Regions from separate parts of the Planctopirus sp. SH287 genome, predicted to be linked through region 3. Evidence: riboswitches for the same ligand, from Rfam matches in the RefSeq annotation. Region 3 holds a riboswitch; each other region holds the start of a gene.

Region 1 (8,239 bases), 2.1 Mb from region 3:
TTGTGGATCGTCTTCAATCGCGAATGTTCCACATGCGTGTAGATCTGAGTGGTGCGGATACTCGCGTGCCCCAGAAGTTCCTGCAAAGCACGAATCTCGGCTCCATGGGCCAGCATGTGTGTCGCAAACGTATGCCGTAGTGTATGGGGCGTCACATCCTGGCTCATGCCGATCCGTGCCGCATAGCGTTTCACCAGTTTCCAGACGGTGATTCTGTCGATGGATTTGCCGCTGCGAGACGTCAGCAGCGGGCTGTCGGGAGCAGTCCCTGCCCGTGCTGGTCGTTCGCGTGCCAGATAGACTTTCAAGGCTGCGACCGCGACCGGATTCAGCGAGACAATCCGCTCCTTATTCCCTTTTCCCCGGCAGCGGCAATAGCTCTCATCCAATTGCAAATCCCGCAAGGTGAGATCACAGACTTCGCTCGCCCGGCAACCCGTCGCATACAATAGCGCGAGCAGGGCACGATCCCGATAAGGACACGGATCTTGTGGTGAGGGAGCATCCAGCAGCCGATTGATGGCATCTTCACTCAAGACTTTTGGCAGATGCTCCCACAATTTGGGAGAGTTCAGAAGATCGGCAACGCTCTCCTTGAGCACCCCTTCGAGCATCAGATAGCGAAAGAACATTTTCAACGAAACAAGGTGCCGGGCAATTGTGCTTGTGGCCAACTTCATCTCATGGAGAAATCTCAGATAACCTGAAAGATCCTGCAACGTGGTATCGGTAATACGAGCGACGCCCGAATCTTGAAACCATCCGCCAAAACGGATGATGTCCCGCTCATAAGCCAGAACCGTGTTGCGAGCCAAGCCGCATTCGCCCTGTAAATAAGCGACAAAACCTTCGATATGTGTCGATGGCTGCGTGGTCGGGATCGCGCGGGCGGCAGAGTTCTGAACAGGCTTAAAGCGTGGCGGCATGACAAACTCCCCGGTGATCGCTGCTCTGCTCCCACCAGTATCGACCGGAGAAGCTCACGGAATTCGGGAAAGCCGCTCATTGAGGCCAGATGGCAGGCCATTTTTGCGGTTTTGGCGATCAGAGAGACTCTTCCGCATCGGAAGCTGTGGCACACTTCAATCGAAACCAGATGCGTAACACCGCTTTGGTAAAGGATTTGATGTGCGGCAATTTTTTTATGCCGGCATGGAGCAAAGGATTCAAACATCGCATCACCACGACGAGCCACTTGCGTTCGCCGCAATGCGACACCAAAGGCGAGGGAGGTTCTTTCCCTCAAATTCAGCGGATCTTGTACAAAAAAACAGGATTTCTCACGATGGGGGGTGGCGAGGTGTCAGTTGATGTTGCCAGCATGGACTTTCCCTGCGCTTGTTAAATTTTGTATACTTTGGTTTGTGAATTTTAGGCATGGATGCCTCTCCCTGAGTGGAGGCTATTTCGCCCATGCAGGCATCGCTCCGACTTCTGCACAAAACCGCGAACATTCAAGAAGTCCGGTTATTCGCTGAGACGGTGATTGGGCGTGCGCCTGACTGTCAGTTGAAAATTGCGTCGGCACAAATCAGCCGGCGACACTGCCGGATCATCATCCAGCGAAACCAGGTGAGTGTCGAAGACTTAGGGAGTTCCAACGGGACTCTCGTCAACGGAGTGGGCATTTCACCCGGAGAAGCCGTAATTTTGCAGCCAGGTGACGAAATCACGATTGGCCCGGCTCAGTTTGTTCTCCAGATTCAAGGCATGTCAATTCCGGTCAGGAAGGCCCCACTGGGCGAAATGCTGGTTGGTGCCCTGAGTTCTCTCAGTTCGACAATTCTTGGCCCCCCCAAGACGCAGCCAGCGCACCCGCCATCCATCGGATCATCTGCTGACGTATCCCAGAGCGCGGGCCATGACCGAGAATTGGGCATGAGTCTGTTAACGACTCCCGTAGCGCAAGATGTGAACGAGCAGGAAGCTGAAACGACCATCCCGAGTGAATCGATTAAAACTGATAAAGCTCAGGCTCTGGATGAACCGCCCCCCCTCAGTGGGGAAGTTCGTTCCACCTCAAGTTCAGCTCCTGCTGAACGAATGGTCGATCCTCCCGCCCGCCTTTTTGATTCCAGTTCATCGGGTTTTCATGACATTAACAGTGAAAAACCGCTCGATACCGAAGCGACTGATCACCAGCATCGGCATGCTTCTGAAGAGTCTCCCGCTGCTCCAAAAAATTCCCAAGAAACGTTCGACGACAATTTTGCCCAGTTTTTAGAACAGCTCGATTAGCTCGCACACTCAGAGTCTATCCGGGAAGACTCCCTCTCGCGGGAGAGGCCAAGGATGAGAAGGCTGGGGTGAGGGCCGATGAACCGGTCGTGTTTCCAAAGCCAATACCAATCCCCTCATCCGGCCTACGGCCACCTTCTCCCTCGAGGGAGAAGGGTTTGAGCGTTTTCGGATAGCCTCTCAGCATGCCATGCTTGCTGCTCTGAGCTGTCTATTACACTGCCTTTTCAGCATAAAACAGCCGGGGCCTTTTTCAAAAAAAAGAGAAAGGCCCGGCATCAAAACGGCATCTCTCCGGAAGCTTCAAACCTGTTTTGACAAGTGAAGCAACGAGTCATGAGCAGGCCAACGAGCCTGCGGACGAGTTGAGTCACCTACCAAGGCAAAGTGGCCATGCCACTAATCCCAACTGAGAGTTGAGGCGCTTTGATATTCCGTCACTCGCGTTTCAAAGAAGTTTTTCTCCTTGGAGAGATCCATCGTCTCACTCATCCAGGGAAATGGGTTGGATGAACCATACTGCGTTGGCAAACCAATACGTTCCAGCCGGCGGTCGGCAATAAATTGGACATAGTCGCGGAAGAGTTCAGAATTCAAACCCAGAATGCCGCGTGGCAAAACATCCATGGCATATTCAATTTCCAGTTCCACAGCATCTCTCACCCGCTCGATCATCGACTGCTGGAATTCTGGTGTCCATAAATCGGGGTTTTCATTACGAATGCCATTGATTAAATCGATCCCAAAATTCAGATGGATAGTCTCATCGCGGAGAATGTACTGAAACTGCTCTCCAATGCCCGTCATCAGATTACGACGATGGAACGAAAGCACCATGACAAATCCTGTATAGAAGAAAATCCCTTCCATAATGAGATAGTAACCAATGAGATTTTTCAGGAATGCCTGAGCACCTTCAAAAGTTTCTGTCGTAAAGGATGGGTCGAGAACCTCTGCCGTCAACTCCATTTCTAATTGATCTTTACGGGCAATGGCAGGTACCTCGTGGTACATATTAAAGACTTCGCCTTCATTCAGTCCCAGGCTTTCCACAATATATAAGAACGTGTGAGAGTGAACAGCCTCTTCAAAGGCTTGTCGCAACAAATACTGGCGACATTCGGCATTGGTGACATGCCGGAAAATTGCAAGCACCAGATTATTGCCCACCAGGCTCTCTGCTGTAGAAAAGAACCCCAGGTTCCGCATGATGACCCGACGCTCGTCAGCCGTCAGCTTGCTTGATTTCCAGGTCTCAATATCTTTATTCATTGGCACTTCGGTTGGCATCCAATGATTGGCGCAACCATTGAGGTAGTGCTCCCAGGCCCACTGATATTTGAGCGGCATCAACTGATTCACATCAACTTGATGGCAGTTAATCAGACGTTTTTCCCGAGCACTAATTCGCGAACTGGGAATGGAACCAGGAGCTTCTGGTGTAAGAAATGCAGCATCATTAAAAGACATCGACAACTCCGTCGTCATTGGTAGGGATGAATATAAAGGTCTGCAATGTCAGGACAGCCAGGCGAAGAGGACGAAAAGGCGGCCATACCCGACTACTGGCATGATTCGCAAGTCGGATCATCGATAGGGCATGTCTGAGCAATCGGTGCAGCTTCCAATTCCCGATGAATTTCTACATCACTGGAACTGCTGCGGTTCTTCATCCACTTCGGCTGAACCCCAAAGCGATTCACATCAAGTGTCGACTTCTCCACTTGAGTTGCTGCCAATGTGCGGAGGTAATAAGTCGTTTTAAGACCTTTCTGCCAGGCAAGCATGTACATTTCATGCATCTTACGTCCGCTAGGCTCTGCCAGATAAAGATTGAGCGACTGTCCCTGATCAATCCACTTCTGTCGACGGGCCGCACACTCAATCAGCCATTTCGGCTCAATCTCGAAAGCCGTTAAATATCTCTGTCGGATTTCTAAAGGAATGCGACCGATGTTTTGAATCGAGCCATCATAGTATTTCATCTCATCCAGCAGTTGAGCATCCCACAGGCCTAGTTGTTTCAACTCTGCCACAAGGACTTCATTCACTTGTGTGAATTCGCCGGAAAGGTTGCTCTTGGCATAGAGATGTTTATAAGCAGGCTCAATGGACTGGGAAACACCGATGATCGTTGAGATAGTGGCTGTCGGAGCAATCGCGAGAACATTGCTGTTTCGCATCCCGTATTGAGCTACTGCATCCCGTGCTGCCTGCCAATTCAATGTTGATGACCGATCAACAGGCACGTGCTCTTGGCGTTCGTCATCAAGAAACGCAAGCGTGTCGATCGGCAAGAATCCCCGCTGCCACTTGGAGCCAGCATATGTTGAATAGGTGCCACGTTCTTTGGCCAGCATGGCCGACGCTTCAATCGCAAAACAGGAAATCGCCTCCATGCTGCGATCCGAGAATTCAATCGCATCATCACTGGCAAAGCTGATGCCCAACTTGCACAAGGCGTCTTGAAATCCCATTAAACCCAACCCGATCGGACGATGCCGGCGGTTGGAGGTGCCAGCCTCAGCGGTCGGATAAAAGTTGATGTCAATCACATTGTCCAGCATTCGCAATGCGACCGTCACAGTGGACTTTAACCGTTCCAGATCGAGTTGGCCGTCCACAATATGGTTAGCCAGATTCACTGACCCTAAATTACAAACCGCTGTTTCGTCGGCTGAGGTATTAAGTAAGATTTCCGTACAGAGATTACTGCTATGAACCACACCGACATGGTCTTGTGGCGAGCGAATATTTGAGGGGTCTTTGAAGGTGATCCAGGGGTGCCCCGTTTCAAACAGCCGGGTCAGCATTTTTCGCCATAATTCAGCCGCTGAGATTCGCCGGAACAGTTCAATCTCACCTTCATCGGCCAATCGCTCGTAATGCTCGTAGCGTTCTTCAAAAGCTCGGCCATAAAGGTCATGCAAGTCAGGGACTTGATCGGGACTGAATAGCGTCCACTGCCCGTTTTGGCGAACTCTTTTCATAAAGAGGTCGGGAATCCAGTTAGCGGTATTCATATCATGAGTGCGTCGCCGGTCGTCTCCAGTGTTCTTTCGCAGATCCAGAAACTCTTCAATATCCAGATGCCAGGTTTCCAGATAACTGCAAATCGCACCTTTTCTCTTGCCGCCTTGATTAACGGCGACAGCTGCATCGTTCACCACCTTGAGAAACGGGATCACCCCCTGGCTTTTGCCATTTGTCCCATGGATGTGGGCGTTGGTCGCACGAATATTTGTCCAATCATTTCCCAGTCCACCCGCCCACTTGGAAAGCATGGCATTGTCAGAAACCACTTTGAAAATGTGGGAAAGATCATCACTGACCGTGCTCAGATAGCAAGAACTGAGCTGAGGATGTGGGGTTCCGGAGTTAAACAGAGTTGGTGTGGCGGATGTGAACCGAAATGTCGACAGTGTATTGTAAAATTCAATCGCGCGGTCTTCTCTCGCCTGCTCCTGCAGCGCGAGACCCATGGAAACACGCATCCAGAAATACTGAGGCGTTTCAATCCGGCGACCATTGACGTGTAGCAGGTATCGATCATAGATTGCCTGGAGTCCCAGGTAGCGAAACTGACTATCTCGCTGAGGCTGCATTGCCGCCGCCAGGCGAGTCAGATCGAACCCTCGAAGCTCAGGCGTCAGGCGACCGGCACGAACGCCATCAATAATATAATGCTCAAACTGATCTTGATGAAGACGGTCGAGAGTCTTTGCATCCGGGGTTTCCCCCAGCGACTCCTGATAGATCACATTTAACATCAATCGTGACGTGAGGATATCAAAAGCGGGGTCGCGCTCAATGCGAGACCGGGCGGCAAGGATTTGGGCACGGTAAATATCATTAATAGAAATTCCATCAAAGACGGAACGCAGCACTTCCTCGGCCAGTTCCTCGATATTAACGGCTTCTTCCAGTCCGCGTGCCGCTTCCGTGAGGCGCTTTCGCATCCGCCACTGATCAAATGGAACTCTCGTCCCATCATTGAGGGTTACATGCACGACTTGTGGTGATGTGTTGACTTCTTCGCCACGAATGGCTCGCATCTTCGCGTGTTCAGCACGATAGATAATATAGCGACGCGCCACGCGGTATTGACCACGGGCCATTAACCCCATTTCGACAAGATCCTGAATTCGTTCAACATCAATGCCACTTGGCTGACTGGCTAAAGGGGCAATATCATCAACCACAGATTGCACGACGCTTGCGACATCTTCAGCGGCATCTGTCTCGAGTGGCTGGCCATCAGCAAGATTTAGCTCTGCCCGAAACGCATTAGATATCGCATTGTGAATGCGGCCAAGTTCAAAGGAAACGCTTCGACCATCACGCTTCCGTACGATCCATTCGTGGGGGGCACGTCGCATAAGAAATGACCTCTTTCTGCATCGTATTGATACAGTCTGGCGAAGTCACCGGTACTTACCCGTAAGTAGGGATCGAGGAACCTGATTGCGTCGCATTGACCGATCGCACACGACACTTGTCGCAAGGACAAGGCATTTTTGTGAATAGAGTGTGTGATCAGTCGCTGGTTGCGCGCGCAGACATTCAGACAATTCATCCTCGACCGCCCTTTCCCGAGAAGGTTCGGTGAACAAGCGACTCAGGCCGATGACAGACAGTCATCGCAATCCTGTGAACTGAGTCACCCAGTTGCTGGCAGGTCTTCGGACTGACGGACATTCAGCATCTCATCGATGCTGTTTTCTACTGGTCAACGCTTCCCAACTCTGTGAAGTCAGTGCCTCTGTTGACGGTCGTTTCCGCTCACCGCTGCCGGGCAGTTCCGGAATTTCACCGGGATTCCCTCTTTTGGAAACCACATCATCTTGTGGTTAACCAGCAACGCGGCTCAACATACCGACATGGGCTGGCTTCGTCAATCAAATGTTGACGACTCAAACCAAGATGATTTGAAGTCGCCAGACATCGCTGAAAAGTCAGACTTACTTGCGCCATTCGCCCAGGCAAACACATCTTCTCAGAATGTTTTTATGGGATTGTCCAGAGGGTTGACTCCCCCGAAAAGTCAATCCACCAGATATGGCCCGGCGTAGACACCACTGGAATAATCGTTGCTGGTTGTCCCGCTCCCGCGACCCAGTTTGAAATTGTGGTAGGGGGCAGGCTGAATTTTCACATAGTTCAAAGTGGATGAAAAATTCACTTCAGTCACGACGGCCCCGACCCAGCCGACAATTACAAAATTAGTCGGTATCTGCAAGAGATCTTTAGCAGTTGTAATGACACCAGGGATTGTCGCATAGAGAAAGAGGATACGTGGCTTTCCAATAGATGCTGTCAACTGCTCTTTTAATTCGATAGGTAAATAGTATTGACCAGGAACAGAAAATGGGGTCTTCAATGTTGACCCTGTACGCCCATTGAGCGCATTGACGCCTGACACATCCTGAAAGTCCAGCCCGGTGATCAGTTGGCGTTCCAGTCTCGCAAGATTCATCACCAGTTTTGAGGAATTGGCCTGTTTACCTAGATCTACAATCACCATGTTTCCCGGTAGATACTTCACGCCGGTAAGCTTGGGGATGATAGGAATGATTGCCAGCGTTTTTTCGAGTTGATGCGGAAGAAACAGTCCTTCCCAGACACCATCCGGCCCACCGGAAATCGCCTCTTCTCCGTGATCATAAGTTTGCCGATCCATGATCATCAGCGGATTGCCAGTCAAGTCAAACGGCACACCGAGTGGGTCAAGGACCTTTTTCCCTAATGCTGTCGTCAGAATGTCGAGTATCGTTATTTTTGATAGAAAATTGCCAATATCATAAGGTACGACCTTATTCGCCAGTGTGTTACCTATCCTCATGGCAGACCAGATGGTGGCATCGACGGCAATGGGCAGAATCTCAGCACCTTCACCGATTTCTTCGGCTGGAAAAAAGGCGGCCGTTGCTTCCCGTTTCAGGTTAGCCACGTTGTAACCCGCCAGTCGAGCAAAGGTCATCGTCAACGGGCTGTTGGATTG
Region 2 (8,239 bases), 2.4 Mb from region 3:
CGGTTTTGACGCACCTGCTTGGTGTTTCCTGAAACCAGATAGTTGGACAATGGAAGACCTCGCTCGGTACCGCCTGTGTCAGTAATACAATATCCCGCCGAATCTGTCGGATTATACAAGGTCGGCCCTGTGTCTGATGGACATCGAAATGCCGGCAAGCTGGTCTGCATGTTTGCCAGTTGATTAGTCATGGCTTGCGTGGCCGACTGCGGCCCGGGATTCAAGCGTGAGTAGAGAGGCGTTTGATCGACGAATGGCAACAGAAACACTGACCATGCCCAATGGCCATGAGTGTCGGCCAGTGTCGCTTGTGAACCAGTGTTTCCACGAAGATCAACATAAGCTGGCGGGAACACCCGATGAGTATCGAGATAGTTATGCATCGCCAAGCCAATCTGCTTGAGGTTGTTCCGGCATTGTGTCCGACGGGCAGCTTCTCGGGCCTGTTGAACAGCAGGAAGTAGCAACGCAATCAGAATGGCAATGATCGCAATCACCACCAGAAGCTCGATCAGTGTAAACCCTGGGCGACACATGTTTGGTTGCCGAGGCGCTGGAGATGGCATTGTTCAATTCCTTTAAACGTGGCGGAGAAAATTAGGAAAACTTGATTTGCCAATCCCGCCATGAGATGGGCTATATAATGATATGAGATTCCCTGGATGTTTCCATTGGTGGATCCCCCCCCTTTCCGTGAGTGCATGCACCTTTCTAAGGCTCTTGGAGCATGTCTGTTGGCATGATCATTGCCTATTGACAGCGATTTCTGCTTCCCAAATTTCAATGTGATTTCTCTGTTCACTTGGACGACCTGAAGACTGACGATTAGACTTCCGCTTAGTCTGTCGGGCGTTGTGGTTGCTTTCTCAAAGGAGCGACTGCAACAGGAAGCTGGTGAAATTCCGGCACGGGACCGCCGCTGTGAACAGGGAGGTCTTCGGACAGAGCACGTTCGCTCAAACATGAGTCGAAGGTGTTCAGCCACTGTGAAAGTTTCTTGCAGCCTTTAAGGGATGCGGGAAAGGATCGTGGGAAGGCGTCTGGAGACTGTTGATCTGTGAGTCAGAATACGGCCCGACATGACCATCCCATGATGCTTCGGCCTTAAAGCATCTCGGTGAGGCATGTTTCGGCGTCCGGTGTTGGTGCCGATGTCTTTCCGCGCGGCCGTCGCCATGGGCCAGCCCAGAAAGCCCGCCCAATGCCTTTGATCACACCCCGCCTTTGCCCGCTTCAGACTTCGCAGCGAACTTCTCGCAATGGCTTCACGCTCATTGAATTGCTGGTCGTTATCACGATCATCGCCATTCTGATCGGCCTGCTCCTCCCCGCCGTTCAACAAGCCCGCGAAGCCGCCCGCCGCACACAGTGTAAAAACAATCTCAAACAGATCGGGCTGGCCACCCACAATTATCATGACGTCTATCAGGTGTTCCCCAAAGGAGGACCGGGACTGGGCTCAGCCCCTATAGCTACGACCATTGCGATCGGTGGCAAATTGAGTTGGGGAGCTGCACTCCTTCCGTTCCTTGATCAAGCAGGCATGTACACAGCTTTTAATAAGGACGAGTGGTATACCTCTCCCACGAACATGCCCATTGCGCAAAAGAACCTTCCGTTTTTTGTTTGCCCCTCCAATCCGGATTCCTATTTGCCAAAGCCGGAAGGGATTTCCCCCACTGCCGCGACCCCTGCGACAGTCCTCTATGGTCGGAATGATTACGGAGCAAACTATGGGGATGAAGGACTCCGGTGCGACCCTTCTCCCGTAGGATCTACTAATCGTCCTTGTAGCAATAACCCACCCCGTGGGCCCGCCGTCATCGGCAATAGCAAATGCCTGGGGATGAAACACATCACTGACGGGACAACCAATACGATCTGGATTGGTGAAGCTCCTCGCGCCTGGTTTGGCCTGTGGGCTGGCGTCAAGAACATGCATGCCCAATCGGTGCCGCTAAATGCACGCCGGGGATTTATTGATATCCAGGCAGGACGTGCCTGGCAGGGGTGTGAGGTTCAAACCAATGCGGTCCAACTAAGAAATCTTCCCACTGGAATCGCAGCCTGTGACATCGGTGAACAGGAATTCCATTCTCACCATGAAGGCGGTGTCCACTTCCTCTTTCTGGATGGCAGCTCTCGTTTTGTTTCAGAAAACATTGACCACAAACTCTACGCCGCGATTCTCTCCTATCAGGGCGGAGAGGTTGTCGGAGAATTCTGATCGGTCTTGGCAGCTTGCCTTATGATTCAGCAGCGAATTTATGTAGGGCGGGTTAAGGCTTTGCGCAACCCGCCTGTTCACTAGCAACCGGGCCCTCAAAAACAGATTGTCTTTTATCTGTTCGCTGAGGCAGATGGCAATTGGGGATCGTAGCCATACTTGTCAAAGAAGAATTTCACCCGGTCATAGATCGTTTTCCGGGTCGCTTCATCGAGAGTAAATTTGTTCTTCTTATACTCAGACATCGCGATGGCTTCGTGTTCAAAAACCGGCTGCATGCGATCCCAACCCTCAAAGCCCAGTTCGTCATAGACCCGTTTCATTTGCTCGACCGGATTTTGTTCCAAGTCGGTGTAACGAATTTCGCAGAGTTGACCAGCAGGGATCAGACTTCGCGTTTCTTCGTAAGTTTTGAAGCAGACACCCAAAGTTTCCAGCGTGTCCTCATATAAAGACTTATCGCTGGGAGCAAGGAATGAATTCTCCATAAACATCGTTCGCCGGAGATGGAGGCTTGACGAATAGACCGCGTAAGGATCACGATGGATGTAAACAAACTTCGCGTTAGGGAATAACTCGAGAAGAGTCGCGATACGGAACGTGTGCGTCGGAGACTTCATCACGATCGGTTTGTTTGAGCGAACGGTCAGTTTCTTCATGAAGTTGACCAGGACTTTTTTCCACCGGGCCTGTTTCGGCGGCGACATGTCGCGAATATCGAAGGTTTCGCCGTAATACTCCCGTTCATTGGGAAACGCGACCATGAGATATGGCGAATCCAATGTTTCCAGCAGGAGAGCGACTTCATCTTCTTGTGGAAGCTTCCACCCCGCAGGCATATTGTCCATGGGACGGGTCTTTGGAAGAAAGGGTTCCATCAAGCCGGAAATCAATCGTTCCGTCAGGAGGAAATGCTGAGGATACATCACCTGATACAGATTCGGATAAGTGAACTGCGAATCCATGGTCATCAGGTTGTGAAGCAGCGTGGTTCCACTACGCCAATGGCCCAGAATAAACACCGGAGGGTGGGCGATCTCTGTCTGTCGAACTTTGCCACCAAAGATCAGACCAGACCAGAAGGCATAAAAGGAGTTAAATGGACAAATCACAAACAAAGACAGAATTCTTAATGTGCGCGAATAGTGCATTCGCGGACGCATCCACATCAGTCGCAACAACTGACCGAATGTCAGGCCGTGCCAGACGGTAAATAGACCTTGCCCGGTCGATTTCAGTTTGGTGGTCTCTGCTGGCTTGGAAGCCGCAAGCGGCGAACTGGTGGTGCTTTTTTCCACGCTCGAATTCAATGTTTGAGTCTCAGCGGAGAAGGCAGATTTCTGGCTCTCGTTGTTGCCAGAACCATCATGGGTGGTCGTTGAAAAAACACGAACCTGGGGAGTTGTCGTCACTCGTTCATGTCTCCTGGCCCTTGGGAAAAGAGGTTCCCACAGCTTCCGGTATCGTTCAAAAAAACTCGCTGATGTGGCCCACCATAAAAACTATCCAGCTTACGGTATAAGTCAGTTCTGCTCTCACCGCAACCGCAACTCAAGGGGCTTTTAGCAACGCAATGAAGACGGCATGCAACTTGCCATTAGGAGAATGACCGCCACACGAGGCGGACTCAGTTGCAAAAACACCTCATTTGAGGAATTAACGGCAACGACTGTTGTAAGGAGTCAACGTCATGTCCACGAAACATCCCTCTCTCAGTCAATCGCACACGCCGATTTTTCTTACCAGGAAAAAGAGCGCTCACTCGATTTCAGCAGGCAGACTGAAAAAGGATCGGGGAGGAATCTTCTCCCCGCAAAGCAAAATTTTGGGCCTCATCGCTCTGGTAGCCTTTTGCCTGATACAAAGCCAAACCGTAATGGCCGAAGACTGGATCTTCAAAAGGTCTTACTTCAGCCATACCCCACCGGAAGGCGCGGCTGCTGAACCATGGCTCCCCAAAAGCCGCTCAGCCTACCGCACGGCCTATTATGGGGAAATCCCCTCGCTGAGCTTCCGTAGCGAACTTCGGATCAACAATCGGGTTCTACGAAATGGCCCTCGAACAGATCATTCGATCCAGGCCGAGGGCTTTATTCAGTTCCAACCATAAGAGCGCGAGCACCGCATCCCGACGGGTTGTGTGTCCCGCCGGGTGGCTTGAACTCGTCCTCAGACGCTGGAATCAAAAGCGGCAGCCTTTTCACCAAAGCTGACAGGCCACCGCTGTTTCATTGAGATGCCAGAGTTTCGTTGAGATATCAGAGATTCGATTAGACACCTGAGAACGGGTGCTTGGCGGTATCCTTCTTGGCAATCATTTCATCCGCGCTGGGTTCATTCTTCATGGCGCGGGCAATAGCAAGCTTTGTCGCTTCGTAGTTGTACTCGACGATCTTCTTGTCGTCAGCAGCTTCCCAGTGAATAAACACGCCACAAACAATGACCAGCTTCTCAGCCTGATCCTTGGGAATCACGCCTTCAGCAACGGAGTCTGCCACAGCCTTGGCCACAGCATACTGGGCTGGGCCGAACATCTGCACCGCTTGACGGGCACCTTTGATCGTGACCTTGGTGATCATCACCGTCGCAGGTTTAACGGCCAGGTTCGGTGTAAGCACGGCCAGCAGATTGCTATGGCCAGCCTTCTGGTCAGCCAGCGCATTGGCAAAGGCAATCCCTACTGGGCCTGACTTCTCACCGATCATCAGATCGATGTGGGCAATTTCATTTCCTTCACCAGCCAGTGCTTCACCGATGTAGAACGACATATGACAAGCCTTTCGTCTCTTCAAATTTCCACAAGCATCAGGAAAGCAGGTCGGTTCCGGGGAGCTGGTCACATTCGCCCAAGCGGACATGCCGAGAATTCCGTTGCCGGAAACCTCCCGTCAATACAATTACAACCCGCCGTTGTGAATCTGATGCGTTGAGTTCAGTTGTACCAACCGAATTTCAAACGAACTCAGCACGAAAAATGCGTGCGAAATTCTTCTGATGATCCATCCGCTTTCTATCACAGCCCTCTGTTAAAAACCAGTGGGCACAAGTCGTGACCTTGCGACACAGCCTTCTCCAAGGGAGATCCAGCTTTCTCCAAGAGGAATGCACCGAGACCTTCTCACACCCCTGCTGATCGTGCCAATGAGATCGGCAGGGCTGTTTTGCTGGCCTGATGGGGCAAGATCAACGTCATTTACTTCCAGCGGATCTTGTCGAAATTCTCAGCAGCCGCCGTCATGGATGCCGCTTGTGACTGATGCCCCAGCACAATGAGATCGTGCTTTCTCAAAAATCGTGGAAAGCGGTGAAGAATGGTCACGTCCTGCGGCAGCGCCTCGATCATGCTTTCTAACCGATCAGCCCGCGTAATGAGATACGCCTCGGGTGACTTCTGAAAGAATTGAGTCACATCCTCTGGCGTCCTGAGACCTTCAATGCGTTGCTTCGCATAAAAAACCAGGTTTGGTGCAGAATAACTGTGAGTGGCAATCCGTACGGGGCGGTCGCCGGCCTGCAATCGAATCAGCTTTGCCAGATAAGGCGAATCCTGATAGCGACTGATCCGGGGAGCCGCAACGCCCATCATCCCTAGCGAAAGTAATAACGCGGCAGCACAACAGACCATAACTGCACGCCGCCGCTTGGCATTCTGGGCAGCACTGAATGCCAGAATCCCGCCAATCAATGGAATCAGCCCCAACCCACCCAGCCAGGTTTCATCCGGTAAATAGATGCTGGTGGCATAGAGGAACCCCGGAATCGCAATCGCACCGACAATTGCCAGCATACGGCAGGCATGGCGAAAGCCCAGTGACCGCAGGTTCGGTGCCTCGGCCATCCACTGACTTAAGTAGCTGGCAACCAGCAATGCCAACGCCGGATAACTGGGCAGGACATAGTTAGGCAGCTTCGTACTCGCCAGCGAGAAGAAACCGATCCAGACACAGGCCCAGGTCGCCAGAAACGTCGCGGCGGGTCGATCCGTCACACCAGGCCTCAGGCTTCGCATCACCTGAGCAATCCCGGCCGGCAAAAAGACTGACCAAGGAAAGAACCCCAATGCAATCACAGGAATGTAATAGATGAATGGCCCCGAGTGATTCTCCATCGGTCGCATGAAACGGTCGACATTGTGGCCACCCAGGAATCCGGCAAGCCACGCGCCGTTCGTCGCCACTCCCACCGTCACATACCAAGGCAGCGCAACGAGGGCGACGATCAGGATCCCCATCGGAAATCGCATTTCTCTCAATGCGGCCCAGAACGCTTGAGGATGATAGATATCCCAAAGTGTCAGAAAATAGCGACTCAGCCAGTGCTGAGCCGGATTCACCACGCTATTTCCCCGCTCGGTTCGATCACGATGCCGCTGGAGCAGCAGGAACTGACCCCAGATGGCGGTTGGCAACAGAAAACCAATCGGCCCTTTGGCCAGAACAGCCAGGCCCATCGCACCATAGATCGCAGCAAACCCCAGACGGGTCTGAGGGACATATTCACTCCAAAGCCGTTCGGCAACGGTGGTTCCCTCCATATCGGGCAGGCCGAAACGCCCGCCATGTCGACGAGCCACCGTCGTGACATAGGCAGTCATCGATAGCAGAATGCAGAAAATCAGCGTGGCATCAGGCGTGACGGATCGTCCCACTGCGGCAAACATCAGGCTGGTGCCAAGAATCAATCCCGCCAGCAGTCCGGTCTCCGCACGAAACAGCGATCGACCCATCTGCCAGACCAGCAGGACACTTCCCAGAGAAAGAATCGAAGAGTGCAGTCGGGCCGTCAGTTCCGACACGCCAAACAAGTGAAACGAGGTCAGCATCAACCAATAGATCAGGATCGGTTTGTCGGTTCGCAACTCTTCGTTGAATGTCGGTACGAGCCAGTCGCCGCGAACAAACATTTCGCGGCCGCACTCGGCATTCTTGGGTTCATCTTCATCAAATAGCCAGGGGCTGCCCAGACCGGCAAAAAAGACCAGGCCAACAGCCACCAGCAGCCCGAATTGTTGTCGTAATGTCAGCGTCATCAGGCAGAATCCATTCCGCGCAGACGGGAAAAAAAGCAGTCATGAGCAACAGAGCATCTTAAAGCCGTCATCTTCAAGGCACTCTGAGACTGAATAAGCCGCAGAATGTATCTCGACGCCCGCTTCAGGAGCAACGGCACTTTTCCTGAGGACTGCTTCTATTCCTGAGAGATACTCTCCGTGATCCCGCTTCTGGCATCCTGAAAGGCTGTCCGAAAACCATCAAATCCTTCTCCCTGAGGGAGAAGGTGGCCGAAGGCCGGATGAGGGGGGAACGCGTTGCTCCCGATGAGAGATCGTGCATTGCCATTGGAAACGCGGATGATTGATCAGCCCTCACCCCGACTCTCTCCCGCAAGCGTGTCTTCTGGCGGCGTAAGCCCTGTCTTTTATACACAACTTTTTCGCCACCTGAACCGCACCATGAAATTGGCATGGGTGGCCCATAGCACCTTGCGGCCGTTACCTCAATATCTGGCATACAGCCGAGGGAATTCAAGGGGTTGATGCTGTTCAAAAGTCATAGAGCAGGCTCCCGCCCCATACCGTTCGTCTCCCTTCGATCTCTTCCGAATTCCTTCGCGCTCTTCTTTTCTTCGCGGTAAAAATTCTTTGACTCACCGCAAAGGCGCGAAGAACGCAAAGGAGTCATTCCGATGAGCAGGTTTTTCCCCCAGGCCGGAACTCCCGTGGGTTGATCTGGTCATCACCCCTTGATGGTGTCAATGCCGTGCCGCTTGCTCAAAGGAATAAGAAATTTATGTATAAAAGACAGGGCGTAAGCCTCATTCGTGGATAAACAACTGACCTTCATACGCCGCCACGAACCCCGCAAGGGGGGCACGCCATCGACGAAGTGCTAATTGGTATCTCTCTGAAACACAGATGCCTCAATACCCCTCACCCCGATTCTCTCCTGCAAGCGTGTTTTCTGGCGGCGTAAGCCCCATTCGTGGATAAACAACTGACCTTCATACGCCGCC
Region 3 (8,239 bases):
CTGTCCTTGCGAATTGGCTCCGTAGAGAATCCGCATGATCGAATGACTCCCTGAAGACACAAGATCCCGGAATCTCGCCTGATTGCCCTGCGGCAAAAACATCAGCAACAATCAAGGCAACTCTCGCTGACAGCTCTCAACCCGTTCTCAACGAATAGAGACTAACGTCATGATATAGGCCATCGACTCAATACCATCAGTGGCTTGAATCGACCTGTTTCAATTGTTGTGATGCGATGCGCCAATATCGGCAATAATCGCCACTCAAGTAGAAGTGTGCTCTCCTGAGTTCACGTAACAGAGGCTTATTCAGTTTGCTCGTAGATACGCGACGCCAGCATGCCCAAACGAGAAAACGTCAGGGTGCAGGATCTCAGCCAGAATCTCGGCTGACTCCACCAGTCGCGGCCCAGGACGATTAAAATACTGATTTCCATCGACAATATAGACTTCGCCAGTCTGCACGGCCCGGAGTTCTTTCCAGCGAGGATGCTCAGCCAGGCAGGGCCATTCCTGCTGAATTCGCGGGATATCAAAACCACAGGGCATGACCAGCACAACATCAGGTTCCGACGCAACCAGTTCGTCCCATGTCATCCAGGGGGAATGCTCACCAGCCACGCCGAACAAATTGTCGCCGCCGGCCATCCTCACCAGTTCTGGCACCCAATTGCCGGCCGCCATGATCGGTTCCATCCATTCGATACAAGCCACACGTGGCTTTCGTTCCAGCGCAGTGGCTTGTCGCTCGATTTCTGCCAGACGCTGCTGTGAGCGAGTAATCAGATCGCGGCCTCGTTCTTCGACACCAGCCGCAATGGCCACACGCTCGATGTCACTCCAGACATCTTTCAGCCAGTTCGGCTCACAAGCCACAATCCGTGGCTGGCTCAACACGACAGCACACATCGCGGCTTCCACATCCTTCAGACTCACGGCACAAACTTCGCATTGAGTCTGCGTGATAATCAACGTGGGGGCCAATTCATTCAACAGGTCTACATCAACGTTATAAACGGATGTAGCACTCCGCAGCACCTCTTTGACTCGTTCATCGATTTCCAGACTTGAACCATGCACATCGAGTTTAGCTGACGAACACATGGGGAGGGGAAGAATACGAGGTGGATAGTCACATTCGTGGGATCGCCCCACCAGTTCATCCGTCAGGCCCAAGCCATCAACAATTTCCGTGGCACTGGCAATCAGTGAGACAATCCGCTCGGGCCGACGCATACTCTCTCCCAGCTATCAAATGCAACAGGCTTCAGCGAAGCACCAATTGGCGATAAACCCCTTCGTCACGAATTCCGCTGGCTTCCCATCGAATCCGTTTGCGAAACAGAGGGCCATCTACAACAAAGCTGTGAAATTCGCCATTCTCACCCGCGAGATCGATCCCTTCGGGAAGATCGCGGATAAAGTCATCGTCCAGAAATCGCCCAAGGAAACGATCATCTAACAGACTCGCCATAACGCTACACACGATAGCCGTGTATTTTCGTTCTCTCAACTGGCGAAGCACTGCATCGCTGGAAACCTGCCAAACGGGAAAGAGTGGAGTCACATCCCAGGATTGATAGAGTTGCTCGCGGTATTGACGAATATCATCGAGAAATAAATCGCCGAACGCACATGTAGCGATCTGCTCTCTTTTAAGCGAACCCCAGACCTTGCCAAGGATCTCTTCATACATCGTATTCGGGCAGTCTTTCGGCAAAGGAACAGCAAGCAGCGGCAATCGAAGTGCCTCTGCCTGCTGCTCAATCAGCGAAAGCGGAATGCCATGAATGGCCGAGCGACGGGTGGCATCGCAGTAAGTCGTCAATAATCCACGAACATCATATATAGCGGGTTGCTGTAACAGCGCTTCCAGCGCCAGCAGACTGTCTTTCCCACCACTCCAGGAAACAACCAACGGAATAGCATGCTCTGGAGATGGAGTACCACTTGCCATTCCGTTGATTTCACCCCTAAGTCACAAAACCGATGAGTTTGAAAGCTCTATTGCCCGAGGAAAATTAGCCCGGTTTTACTTAATGGAGAGATTCTTCGTCGCGTACAATCACCATGGGAATCCGGTGGATCGGACAATTTCTTGTAGCCGGGTTGGACTGCATGTTATCGAGGTTGGGCACCAATCGCCATTTATCACATTTGCTGCAATATGCCCCGGGAAACAAGGTTTTTTCTCCACTTACTGGGTGCTTTTCAATTCTTTCCTGTGAGCGTATGGGAAAGACTTCTCCCGAGCGAGTATCAATAAAATGCACTAGTGGCACTTCATCGTCACGCACTGGTGTAATCTGTCCTCTTCCTCCCAGGATCGGCCACCAGACCAACATGACCAGAACGAGCACTCCTCCAAAAAACCAATAGCGTGAATTCGACAATGATCACCATCCTCTCACAGAATAGACTCAGATAAACCGTGTCAAATGATCCTGCTTAATTAAAGAATCATTCCCGGTCGTAGAGTTCATCTTGCAGAAGAGAGTTTCCAAGATTGCCGTTACTGATATAGCCCAACCGATGCTCTTCCATTTTTCCCAGTTGAACCGGTGTGAAGCCTGTCGGTGCCAGAAAATGGCGGGGGCGAGATTCGACATGCCCATCCATAAAGGCCACATTCGCGTTGTCATGGTGCCGAAAATGGACATTGGGAAAATTGTTGCTGGGAGGTTCCAGTTGAAACACTTCCCCAAAATTGGCGCTGAAATTGACCTGTGCACTATCAGCAAAGGCCACCGTCTGTGTCAGTTGAGTAATGTCTTTGAGTTGATAGGCAACAGGTCGACTGCCAAGCGCTGCTGACCATGTCGGTGGCGCATAATCATAATTCGTCCCTGGAGATATCACGCCATTGATTGCATAGCCGGACGCTGGTTGCCCAAATCGAATGACCTCCATTTGAGCAGGCCCAAAGTCAGGGCACTGATAGCTGGCACGATTCGATTCCATATAGGGCGCTAACGGCCCCCGTTTGAAATCCAGCTGCCTTGACTGATCAGGTTCGTCCTCGTTGACATTCCCGAACCAGTAAAGAATATTTCCTCTCACGCTCGAGGAAAAGCCCCCCAGGACATAAGCCTGTTGATTGACATCATCAATCTTATAGGGCACCAGATACCCGCGATGTGTCTCGGCATAGTTATGCGTCGCGAGAATCAGTTGTTTCAGATTATTCCGACACTGCGTTGTGCGGGCCGCCGCTCGTGCCTGTTGCACAGCAGGCAACAGCAACCCAATTAACACCGCAATGATGGCAATCACGACGAGCAGTTCAATTAGCGTAAAGCCGCGACGTGAAGTGCGTACCGATAGAGCACCATTGGCACCACACGGGAGCCATGTTGAAACAAACATTTCCAGCAACCTCGACCACGAAGGAGTGCCGACGCTACGAATTTGACGAGTGATCTCTGGCTATTTATCGATCCGAATTGCGGCACCTCAATTTCAGGAGGCAGCACAAAATCACATCAGACAGACAAAGCTTAAAGAACACTCACCTCAGCGCACGTCGGCCAACAAACACGTTGAATGGGCAGGTCTTCTGACTCCCGGATCATCCTACTGGCCGCACCTTCCCGCGCGATTCCGCGCAGTGGCATCTTGCGACGTTCGTCCCCGGATACAGCGGCGGGTCCGCGACGGGTTCACACCGTCTTCCCTATTCTTCAAATGAGCAACACGCCCACTCGACACCCATACGTCCCTCCGAGGTTACCACAGATAAAACGGTTTGCAAATGGACTGGATTTTCTACCCACAGAGACATCTGATCGACCGTGAATGACTGTCACGCTGAATAACTGCCAGAACGTCAATCAATCCCTGTGAGTCGCGGCTGCCCGCAAAAGCCGGTCGTTCAAGGCCAGCCCTAACCCCTGCTCAGGAAATCGGAGAGCGACAATCCTCGGGACACCCGCACGATCCAGTTGATGCAGGGCTTCAAAAAATTGGCTGGCCGCTTCCTTCAGATTTCCTTTGGGCGAGAGAACGACCATAGGGCCAACATGTCCTGCGGGAACCTCGCTGAATGTCAACACTCCATCCGTAGGCAAAAGTTGCCCCCAATGATCAATCACAACCACAGGGGTTACCGGCGCATAATGTTGCGGCAATAGCCCCGGTGCAGACTGCCCCGGTGCAGACTGGCCGATAGCAGACTGTTCTTTGCTGGCCGATGCCGGGCGTTTTAATGGCCCGATCATTCGCTCAATCCGCTCAATCGGCAGCCCGCCGGGTCTGAGAAGGTAAACACCATCGGACAGAAAACCGACAATGGTAGATTCCACGCCAACTTCACAGGCGCCACCATCCAGAACAAATGGGATTCGCCCCTCTAATTGCTCGACAACATGGGCAGCGGTGGTTGGACTCAGTCTACCAAAAAGATTGGCACTGGGAGCCGCCAACGGTGCCCCCACCCGTTCAATCACTTGTCGCATCAATGGATGCCCCGGGCATCGAATCGCCACTGTCCCTAACCCTGCGGTGGCCAATTCAGGAACATGCGGCTTCTTCGGCACGACAAGCGTCAATGGCCCTGGCCAGAAGTTATCAACCAACCGACGGGCATCATGAGGAACTTCACTCGCCAGTTGTGAAATCTGCCCCGGCCGGGCGATGTGCAAAATCAACGGATCAAATGTCGGACGATCCTTGGCAGCGAAAATCTTCGCCAGAACATCACTGTCTAACCCCAGACCCGCAAGCCCATACACGGTCTCAGTCGGAACCGCGACCAATTCCCCGGCCTTAAGTGCTTTTACGGCCTCATCGACCTTCTGAATAATCGCTGTTTGCATCCGCCTCGACTCCGGTTTCATAGAATTCCTGTGGGGAATTCCAGCAACCTGACCTGAGTCTGGCAAGCGACACAGAAGATTAATGAGACGAATCATTATCCGCAGCAGCAGTGATCAGAACAGTTTTAACCTAACGAGAACTCTGATTCATCCACTGTTCATTCTGAACCGGATTCAAGCCCGAAGGTGGCGGGATTTTTTCCGTGCGATAGACCGTGTTCTCAGCACTAAACCCACTCTGGGGAGTGTCGCTCGCCTGACTGGAGACTTGCTTGACCTTCGCAGGGCCGGTTGCCCGCTCAGCGAGTACCGTATCGGCACCGTTGATTTGAGCCTTACGATATTGAGCCAACATCGTACTGGCCGCCTGCAGATCGGGATTGAATTGTAAGGCTCGCGCAAAATGAACTTGCGCAGCCTGATCATCACCTTTTTCACGAAGGATGTAGCCGATATTGTAATGAGCCACTGCTGGGCCTTGGGCTTTCGAGAACTCATTAAAACCGGCATCGAGATCGCCACTTTTAGCTAAAGCTGCTGCCAGATGAAAATGGCAGCCCGCATCTTCCGGGGCCGCCATCACAGCAGACCGATATTCAGCAATCGCGCTCTCCCAATCACTACGCGTTTCGTGTAGCTGACCAATAGCGATGTAAACCTGAGGATTTCTTGGCGCCTGTTTAGCGGCTTTGTTAATCAATGTTTCCGCTTCGGATAATCGCCCCCCCATGATCTCCAGACGGGCTAACCCTAACATGGCGTCAATCGATTTAGGGTCTTTATCAATCGCCTCCTGATAGGATTCACGGGCAGCTTTGATATTCCCTGAACTCTCGTTCCATTTCCCATAGGCGACATGAATCTTGACCGGGTCACGCAATTTGACCGGGCCATGATCTGAACTGCTCATCGAGCTTGGCCAGATCGATGTCGCAGCTTGTCCTGGGGTCGTTGTGCATCCTGCGTTTGAGAATACCAACCAGACTAATGCGAGATAGAAAAGTGCCCATGTGGCATTTTGCTGGAAAATGCCCCGAGCATTCCCAACACCCGCAGCTCCTTGAAGAGCGCTGTTCCGAAAGAGAACGGAATAGGAACTATCAGAACAACTCATGCTGGTTTCTCGTCCTTGATGACCGGCAAGTTAGGCAACCGAACCCGCGAAGACATCTCGACAAAGCCCGCCATCAGCCCGTATAGAAAAAACGGGCTGCGGCATCGGCGATCAACTGCTCGCTCAACTGAATGCTTTCATTCCTGAATCGGCAGATTGCAACCGCAATCTCTAGTAAATCTCGCGGGTCGCTCGATCTGGGCAATCTGCCACGGTCGTAATGATTTTGATAAAGATACTCAACAGCCTCATCACGATAAGGAATCTGTCGTTGTTCACATGTCAGTTTGAATATTTCTGTAAATAACGAACGGTTCGGTGCTTCGATTTTAATCTTGTGGCGGATTCGACGCAGAAACGCATCATCGACTAGATCGCCAGGATCAAGGTTCGTTGAGAAAATTGTCAGCTGCTCGAAAGGGACAGCAAATTTTCGACCAGTCGCCAACGTCAGATAGTCCAGCCGCTCTTCCAGCGGCAGAATCCACCGATTCAACAGATCACGTGGACTGACAAGTTGCCGACCAAAGTCATCAATGAGAAACACTCCGCCATTCGCTTTAATATGTAGCGGTGCCGCATAAAACTGAGAAACCCGGCTATATTGAAGCTCCAGCATCTCTAATGTCAGCTCACCACCGGTCACTACAACTGGACGCCGAATTCTTCGCCAGCGAGGATCAGAGGCTCCGTTGCCGACAACTAGCGATCCGCCGCCGTTACCTGCACTGGGAGAAGCAATATTTGCCGAATTGATTGTGGCCTGCTGTTCTGACTCGTCTGTCGCTTTATGCAGAATGGGATCGTAAACCGTAATAATGCTATTTTCGGTCTGGATCGCATAAGGGACGTAGATTTCGCCACAGAACATATTCAGGTAACGGCCAAGTCCTTTAGCAATCATGGTTTTGCCGTTACCAGGTGGCCCATAGACAAAAATAGAACGCCCACTGCAAACAGCGGGGCCAATCTCATCGAGCAGACCTTTCCGCAAAATCATTCCTTGAAATGCCTGCATAATCGTCTGGGGATTACAGTACACCCCAGAGACAGCCTGTCGCCGGCATTGCTCGACGTATTGTTCGAGCGTCACTGGGGCCGGCCCGACATATCGGCAATTCTCGAAGCTTTCCCGGGCACGGACACGGCCCATGTCGGTCAAACTGAACCGGTAGGAAACTCGCCCCAGCAGATCCCCCTGAGATACCTCAATACACCTTTGATCCTTCAAAAAACGAAGGGCTTCATCGAGAATCGGGAAGGGGAGGCGCAGTTGCCGAGCGATATCCGCGCCAAACATATTTCCGTGAACGTAAAGCTCTTTCAGCACGAACTCGGCCAGATTTCCGACTCCCAGCCCGGTTTCTTTCAGGTTGGCAGGAACACGAGGAGCCGGAACCGTCATCACCGGGACTTGCCCATGACCTCGGTTGGAATTGGGAAGCGGCATCCCCTCGGGATCATCCGAGTCATCGCTGGCATCCACCCTGGGAACGATCACCGGTGGCCGAATCGCTGATGGCCTTGAAGGCATCGTAAACAAATCACTTGCAGTCTCAGACGAATGACTTCCTCGTGAAGGAGCGCTGCCCTGTGACCGCAATGGGGGCGCCGGGCCGATGGGAGGCTGCGATCCTGTCATGTCAGCCATGCCAAATTCCCTCATTCAATTGCAGGCTGCACAGTTGCGACAACAGCCTGAGTTTGAAGCAGTCTGCTATCGCCCGCGCACCACGAGAAGGCGACGCTCCATCGCCTCACGGTTGGTGGGACTAAACAAGGCAGAGATCAAGGGCTGGCACCGGTTCCCTTGCTCTCATTTCCTTGATGCCAAACAAGACATCATTTGCTTACCATTCACGGCATTTCATAAGGGTTCTTCTGCTGAAAAGTCACAGAAGGCCCCCGTGAGCTGAAACATCACCAAAGGGCCAATATCTAGGGAGCAATAGCGGCTCCCATAGTTCCCCCTGTGGAAGTCGCGGCTCCAGACGATGGTGTTCCCGAACCAACCCCCACCGTCATCTGAAGACGTGGCTTAGGCATGCTGCGAAGTTCCATATTCTGAAGGCGATCAATCTCCTGGGCAGGACGGCCAACCGGATCATCAATCCGCTGTTGGATCAAGCTCATCGCTCCCGGATCGATCTCTCCGACTAACTGCTGAACCTGCGCCATGCGTACCTGATCAATATCAGCCCGGCCTGTCCGCGCCACAAAGATCGAGCGGTGCTCTGGGGGAACAGACGTAAGAATCCACTGAATCTGACGCATTCCCGAAGTATTCAGCGCATTACTTTCTTCGTCGAAA

The links. A riboswitch is a leader RNA that binds a small molecule or an ion and turns the genes downstream of it on or off. The one in region 3 is predicted to bind cobalamin.
Region 1: it holds a riboswitch for cobalamin, as region 3 does, so the genes downstream of both, SH287x_RS14060 (ribonucleoside-diphosphate reductase subunit alpha) here and SH287x_RS06450 (DUF1559 family PulG-like putative transporter) in region 3, are expected to answer to the same signal.
Region 2: it holds a riboswitch for cobalamin, as region 3 does, so the genes downstream of both, SH287x_RS15340 (DUF1559 domain-containing protein) here and SH287x_RS06450 (DUF1559 family PulG-like putative transporter) in region 3, are expected to answer to the same signal.

The regions. Positions count from the first base shown of each region.
Region 1 covers NZ_CM151403.1:3,800,871-3,809,109, reverse strand. Annotated here, with positions in the region: gene xerD (site-specific tyrosine recombinase XerD) at 1-926, opposite strand, end outside; gene SH287x_RS14075 (hypothetical protein) at 1,016-1,345, shown strand; gene SH287x_RS14070 (FHA domain-containing protein) at 1,414-2,238, shown strand; gene SH287x_RS14065 (ribonucleotide-diphosphate reductase subunit beta) at 2,638-3,708, opposite strand; gene SH287x_RS14060 (ribonucleoside-diphosphate reductase subunit alpha) at 3,801-6,617, opposite strand; cobalamin riboswitch at 6,895-7,112, opposite strand; gene SH287x_RS14055 (pilus assembly protein TadG-related protein) at 7,283-8,239, opposite strand, start outside.
Region 2 covers NZ_CM151403.1:4,126,372-4,134,610, reverse strand. Annotated here, with positions in the region: gene SH287x_RS15345 (DUF1559 domain-containing protein) at 1-566, opposite strand, end outside; cobalamin riboswitch at 832-1,092, shown strand; gene SH287x_RS15340 (DUF1559 domain-containing protein) at 1,202-2,227, shown strand; gene SH287x_RS15335 (sulfotransferase family protein) at 2,341-3,639, opposite strand; gene SH287x_RS15330 (hypothetical protein) at 4,104-4,337, shown strand; gene fae (formaldehyde-activating enzyme) at 4,498-4,995, opposite strand; gene SH287x_RS15320 (ArnT family glycosyltransferase) at 5,421-7,256, opposite strand.
Region 3 covers NZ_CM151403.1:1,684,672-1,692,910, reverse strand. Annotated here, with positions in the region: gene SH287x_RS06465 (glycosyltransferase family protein) at 1-36, opposite strand, end outside; gene SH287x_RS06460 (cobalamin-binding protein) at 310-1,236, opposite strand; gene SH287x_RS06455 (Dph6-related ATP pyrophosphatase) at 1,268-1,957, opposite strand; gene SH287x_RS06450 (DUF1559 family PulG-like putative transporter) at 2,461-3,366, opposite strand; cobalamin riboswitch at 3,530-3,727, opposite strand; gene SH287x_RS06445 (L-threonylcarbamoyladenylate synthase) at 3,831-4,814, opposite strand; gene SH287x_RS06440 (tetratricopeptide repeat protein) at 4,945-5,928, opposite strand; gene SH287x_RS06435 (ATPase) at 6,002-7,579, opposite strand; gene SH287x_RS06430 (hypothetical protein) at 7,867-8,239, opposite strand, start outside.